2 regions of the Phyllobacterium sp. P30BS-XVII genome follow, and region 1 is predicted to be linked to the other one. Evidence: predicted binding sites of a transcription regulator. Region 1 holds the regulator's gene; the other holds the start of a gene.
What was found. The regulator LexA, encoded in region 1, represses DNA repair genes until DNA is damaged. The targets are predictions, from matches to a motif close to TGTTCNNNNTGTGTTCNG.
Positions count from the first base shown of each region.

Region 2: recA (recombinase RecA) is a predicted target of LexA. The motif match lies at 1,679-1,696, and genes of this name have one in related genera.

Region 1 covers NZ_JACGXO010000006.1:195,717-199,142, forward strand. The annotation lists gene FHW17_RS17725 (substrate-binding domain-containing protein) at 1-893, shown strand, start outside; gene lexA (transcriptional repressor LexA) at 1,117-1,836, shown strand; gene FHW17_RS17735 (ComEC/Rec2 family competence protein) at 1,830-3,426, opposite strand, start outside.
Region 2 covers NZ_JACGXO010000005.1:75,563-78,988, reverse strand. The annotation lists gene alaS (alanine--tRNA ligase) at 1-113, opposite strand, end outside; gene recA (recombinase RecA) at 462-1,556, opposite strand; gene FHW17_RS15015 (carbohydrate kinase family protein) at 1,874-2,824, shown strand; gene FHW17_RS15010 (pseudouridine-5'-phosphate glycosidase) at 2,862-3,426, shown strand, end outside.

The DNA.
Region 1 (3,426 bases):
CCAATGCCAATGCGCGCCGCCTTGCCATTGGTCGCATCGGTGCTATCGGCATTTTGATGCCGCGCGATCGCAGTGAACGTTTTGGCCCGCACACAAGCGAGTTTTTCTCCGGTCTGGCCGAGCAGCTTTCACTGCATGAAATGGACCTGCTGATGAGCCCGAGCATCAACAATGATGAACTGGCAGCCTACAGGCGGCTGATTTCCAGCAAGCGCGTCGATGGCATTATCGTAACCGGCCCTACCCTGATGGATGAACGGGTTGCCATGCTCACCGAGGCGAAATTTCCCTTTGTGCTGCATGGACGCACCAATATCACAGCGCCGCATGCCTGGCTCGATATCGACAATGCCGGTGCATTCAGGCAGGCAACGTCGCATCTGCTTGATCTAGGGCACCGCCATGTCGCGATGATCGACGGTCTCAAGGGGCACACATTCTCAGAGCACCGTGAAATGGGATATCGCGAAGCGCTGGTGGAACGGGGCCTTCCCATTGATCCGCGTTTCATCGTGCATGAGCGCTTTTCCGATGAAACGGGTTTTCATGAGGCGCAGCGGCTTTTATCCTACACTCCGCATCCGACGGCTATCCTTGCCGGTTCCATGATGACGGCGCTTGGCGTCTTCCGCGCCATTCGCTCCAGGGGTTATGAATTGGGCAAGGAGGTCTCTGTCATCGCCCATGATGACGTTTTTCCCTATCTCAACGCCAGCAACATGGTCCCGGCCATGACGACAACCCGCTCCTCGATCCGCTCCGCCGGTTCGCGCATTGCTGAACTGCTGGTGCGGGTGCTGGATGGCGAGCCAGTTGAAAACATCCACGAGATATGGCCCGTCGAGCTTGTCCTGCGCCAGTCAAGCGGACCACCCATCGCTCCGCGGCGTTGAAGCGAGCGTTTAGCGATTCGGGTAATTGATGTCGTAATACTGTGATATCCGATTGGTGATCGATCAAAAAGCGCCTTCGATTCAGCCATTTTCATCACCATACAGCTAGTATTGACGCTTCGAGTACAGTCGCAACGGAATATTAAGCACTTGTAGAACAATGCTGGAACAGATAGTGTTTGTTCTGGTTTTGTTTTTCCGATTCCCTGCTAAAGGATCGCCGATGCTCACGCGTAAACAACATGAACTTCTTCTCTTCATTCATGAGCGTCTGAAGGAGACGGGTATCCCGCCATCCTTCGACGAAATGAAGGATGCGCTGGATCTGGCTTCCAAATCCGGCATTCACCGGTTGATCACTGCGCTCGAAGAACGCGGCTTCATTCGCCGGCTTGCCAACAGGGCACGCGCGCTGGAAGTCCTGCGCCTGCCGGACTCCATTGCTCCGGGGCTCAACGCCCAGAGAAAGTTCGAGCCAAGCGTCATCGAGGGCAGTCTCGGGCGCAATGTTGCACCGCCAAAGCCGCAGCCGCGCGCTTCCAACGACATGGACATGCCTGCCAATGTCAGCATTCCCGTCATGGGCCGGATCGCTGCGGGTGTGCCCATCTCCGCCATCCAGAACCAGACCCATATGCTGAGCCTTCCGCCGGATATGATCGGCAGCGGCGAGCATTACGCGCTGGAAGTTAAAGGCGACTCGATGATCGAGGCGGGTATTTTTGATGGCGATACCGTCGTCATCAAGCGCGGCGATACGGCCAATCCCGGTGAAATCATCGTGGCTCTTGTTGATGATGAAGAGGCAACCCTTAAGCGTTTCCGCCGCAAGGGAGCATCGATTGCCCTTGAAGCGGCTAATCCTGCCTATGAAACGCGGATTTTTGGACCGGATCGCGTGCAGGTACAGGGTAAACTCGTCGGACTTATCAGGCGTTATTGATCCAGACCGGCATCCCGTTCATCGCTGTTCGGGGTGCTCGCTTTTGTTTTTGGCTTATGTACACGTTCCGGCATGTTGCGTGCCGCTCTTGAGTGAACGCGGTAAGTGTTCCATGGCCGGTCTGGCGGCCCAATGGCATAGGTCAGGCTGGCTGAGATCAACCTTTGATCCAATGCTTGTTCGATCCTGGAAGCATTCATTGCTTCCCCATACCCCTGTGTGACCGGCCCCTGTGTGACCGGGTCCAAGCGGATTTCCGCGGCGCCATTCAAAGCAAGATCGTGCAATGTACCAACCAATGTGCCGGGATTGCTACAGCTGACATCCCTTCCCGCAAAGGCCAGAACGACAATATTTCCTTCACTACAGGCTGCGTCCCTGTATGCAGCTTTATCCGTATAGGCGATGATAAGCCCTCCCGGTTCGCGCGCCGTACAAAGCTTGTCCGCGCATTCAAACATTCCGTCTGTAGCTTGCGCATTGGCCTTGGCGGGTTTGATAATCTGCGCAAGCCCATAACCCTGCTGCCAATTGTTCAGGATGAATGCGCCGCCTTGCGGCCGATTGATCATCAGTATTTCGCCATTGCGCAGTCCGACCAGTCTGCCATCCTCCGATATGACAATATCCGGCGATATGGCGCGCAGCATGACGAGCGCGCCGACGGCCAATAGTGGCAGGCTGCACAGGCGCAGCCACGACGACAGGAACAAGAGGACAATCAATCCCGCACTCAGGAGCAGCAGGCTCATTTGCGGCATTGGGCCAAGATGGCCGCTGGGCGAAAGGGCCGCGACATGATTGGCAATGATGGTGAAGAGTTCAATCCCCCGCTCCATGACACGGAAGGGCAGCCAGTCCATATCGAAAGGCATGAGCAGCAACGCCAGAACGGCGAAGGGCATGACAAGGATGGATATGACAGGCAGAGCCAGTGCGTTGCCGATCAAACCAAGTGGTGCCGTATTGTTGAAATGATAGACGGCAAAGATCGCACTGGCTGAACCGGCGACCAAAGACGTCATGGCGATGCCATTGATATGATCGACGATCCTGTCCGGCAATTGCAAAAGCAAACCATTGCGGCGTTTGCGCCGGCTGTTCCCCAATGCTCTGCGTGGGGACCACCAGCCATAAAATGCGATCAGCGCTGCCGTGGCGGAGTAGGACATCTGAAAACTCGGTCCCAGAATTTCGTGTGGTGCGATGGCGATTGTAACGAGTGCCGCCAATGCAACATTGCGCAATGACAGTGCCGCGCGGTCCGCGATCATGGCGATGAGTATCACCGCCAGCATGACAAAGCTGCGCTGGGCAGCAACATCGAGACCAGAAAGCAGCAGATAAAATGCGCAGGCCAGCAGCGCGGCAAAGGCTGAGAACTTCTTGATCGGATATCGCGCGGAGAATTCCGGGAAGAATGCCAGCGAGGCACGCAAGGCCCCCATGACGATCGCCGCAACAAGCGCCATATGGAACCCGGATATAGACAGGACATGCGACAGACCGCTGAGCCGCATGGCATTGTTCGTCGCTTCACTGATGCCGTCGCGCTGTCCGGTGATCTGCGACGCAGCAATTGCCCCCGGC
Region 2 (3,426 bases), on a different contig from region 1:
AACATCAGCGTTGGGTCATTGCGCGGGACAAGCGGGCTCGACGCCACGATCTCATGGCCGTTCTTCTTGAAATAGTTCAGAAATGTCGACCGGATCTCGTTGACGCCACTCATGTGCATTGCCTTCTGACTTGTCTTAAACCAAAGCGGAATAACCCCTTATTGCATCAAAGGGGCAGAACGCAACGCTTGTAGCGAGGCCACCGCTGCCTGTCCAGAAAATCCGGGTGAGTTGGGGGCAAACATCAACAGGCACTCAGGGATAATAACAAATGCCACCCTTCCTCATGATGGTCGTTGTGAGGTTTTCGTGGAGTAAAATCTCTTTTGCATCGGCTATCGTGCGTGGTTGGACAAGCTCACCACGGACCACAAACACACCAGCCCTAAAAAGAAAAACCCGCATCCACAGCTGGATACGGGTTTTTACATTACAGACCAGAAACGGCCTGTCCCGGGAGATCAGCCTTCGGCGGCCTCGGGGCCGTCATTGTCTTCAATATCATCAGGGCCCTTGTCGAGCATCTGCTCGGCGATGAGACCGGCATTCTGGCGCAGGACCAGCTCGATCTCATTGGCCACTTCAGGGTTGTCCTTGAGGAAGATTTTGGCGTTGTCGCGGCCCTGCCCCAGACGCTGGGAATTGTAGGAGAACCACGAGCCGGATTTTTCAACGATGCCAGCTTTGACACCGAGATCAACCAGTTCGCCCGTCTTGGAAACGCCTTCACCATACATGATGTCGAATTCGACCTGCTTGAAGGGCGGTGCCAGCTTGTTCTTTACAACCTTGACGCGGGTCTGGTTGCCGACCACTTCGTCACGCTCTTTCAAGGCGCCGATACGGCGAATATCCAGACGAACCGAAGCATAGAACTTCAGCGCATTACCGCCTGTCGTGGTTTCAGGCGAACCGAACATCACGCCGATCTTCATGCGAATCTGGTTGATGAAGATAACCATGCAATTGGAGCGCGAAATCGAGGCGGTCAGCTTGCGCAGTGCCTGGCTCATCAGACGCGCCTGCAGGCCGGGGAGAGAATCGCCCATCTCACCTTCAATTTCCGCACGCGGGGTCAAAGCCGCCACGGAGTCAACGACCAGAACATCGATCGCACCGGAACGCACCAGCGTATCGGTGATTTCAAGCGCCTGCTCACCGGTATCGGGCTGCGAGATCAGGAGGTTTTCCAGATCCACACCCAGCTTACGGGCATAAACAGGATCGAGCGCATGTTCGGCGTCAACAAAGGCGCAGATGCCGCCCTTCTTCTGGGCTTCGGCAATCGTATGCAGCGCGAGTGTCGTCTTACCGGAACTTTCAGGCCCGTAAATCTCGACAATGCGGCCTTTCGGCAAACCACCAACGCCAAGGGCTATATCAAGCGAAAGCGATCCGGTCGAAACCGTTTCAATTTCCACAACCTGCTCATTGCGTCCAAGCCGCATGATCGAGCCCTTACCAAAGGCCCTCTCGATCTGGGACAATGCCGCATCCAGCGCTTTCGTTTTATCCACCGAATTACCCTCAACTAACCGCAAAGAATTTTGAGCCATAATACACTACCCCTGTACTATCCATGAAGTCCGGACGCTCCGGTCTATGAAGATATTTGTATCTGTTTTGTTCTCATTTTGCAATATGCATAACCAATTGAAAAATAATGATAACTCAAAAATGTTCTTAAAACGTTCTTGTAGGCAACTCCAATGCCTTGTCCACATATTCCTTGCCGCGAACCGGCGCTTACGCAGAAACAGCCCGATGAAAATTCGAATCGTTCTGATGATTGCGTAAGGCCACGGAGCAATTTAGAGAGGAACCAGACCAAGTGTCTTGCAACCGATCATTTTGTTCAGCAAAAGCCTTCACTATGACCCAGGACCAAATCCCGCTGCTTTTTGCTGTCGGCGGCGCCCATATGGACCGGCGCGGCCAGAGCAGCGTGCCCTTTATAGCGGGCGCTTCAAACCCCGGCGTGATGCGGGAGGAACCGGGCGGCGGCGTATTCAATGCGCTGCGCCTTGCCGTCAGGCGCGGCGTAAAGGCCGAGATGTTGTCGGTACGCGGCGGCGACCGGGTGGGCGATGTGATCAGTGCGGCGTTTGAAGCTGCCGGAATCAAAGACAGTTCCGCCGTGTTCATTGACCGGACAACCCCAAGTTACACGGCCATTCTGGATGAACGTGGCGATGTGGTTGCCGCCATTGCCGATATGGCGCTGTATGAACTTGCCCTGCCCCGGCAATTGCGTCGCCGCAAGGTGCGCGATTCCATTGAAGCAGCCGATGCGGTGTTCGGCGATGCCAATCTTCCTTCGGAAGGTTTGCAACGGCTGGCGGGTCTTGCCGGAGACAAGCCGCTCTATGCGCTGGCGATTTCACCGGCCAAGGCTGTGCGATTAAAACCAGTACTGGGCGATCTTGCCTGCCTGTTTCTCAACCGGCGTGAAGCGTTTGCGCTGACGGGGCTGGGCGCAGATGCAGGCCTGCCTGATCTTCATAAGGCTTTGAAAGCCGAAGGTCTGCGGGCAGCTGTTGTCAGCAATGGCGGCGAGGCTGCGCTTGTCTATACAAACGAGGATGCATTCTCGTTGCTCCCGCCTGAGATATCAGGAATTGCCGATGTAACCGGCGCGGGTGATGCGCTGGCGGGAGGCACCATTGCGGCGCTGATGCGCGGGCTTCCGCTTGAGGATGCCGTGCGCGAAGGCTTTGCCGCCTCGGCACTCACCTTGCAGACCCATTCGGCGACCCCTGTCTTCACCGCCAGAATTTTCGATACGGCACTTGCACATATCCCGGCACCAAGCCCGCTCGCATGAGCAGCTTTGCCGGATACGATCATACAAAGGAAGAACCATGAGCATTTCAGCCCTCAACCCGTTCACCGATATTGCTCCGGAAGTGCAGAAGGCGCTTGATGCCGGGCAGCCTGTCGTGGCGCTGGAAAGCACGATCATCACCCATGGCATGCCCTACCCTGACAATAGCCGCATGGCGGCGGATGTCGAAAGCATCATCCGTGAGGGTGGTGCCGTTCCTGCTACCATCGCCATCATTGATGGCCGGTTGAAGATCGGCATTTCAGCCGAGGAGCGCGAGGCATTGGCGCAGGTCAAAGGCGCCATGAAGCTGTCGCGCGCCGATCTTGCCTATGCCCTGTCGGAAGGCCGCACCGGCGGCACCACGGTTGCAGCAACTATGCTCGCTGCGCATCTCGCAGGCATCAAGGTGTTTGCAACGGGCGGCATTGGCGGCGTGCATAAGGGCGCCGAAACCAGCTTCGATATCTCAGCTGATCTCGAAGAACTGGGCCGCACGCCCGTCATCGTTGTTTCAGCCGGGGCCAAAGCGATTCTGGATATTGAAAAGACGCTGGAAGTGCTTGAAACCAAAGGCGTTCCGGTTGTGGTCTATGGCTCTG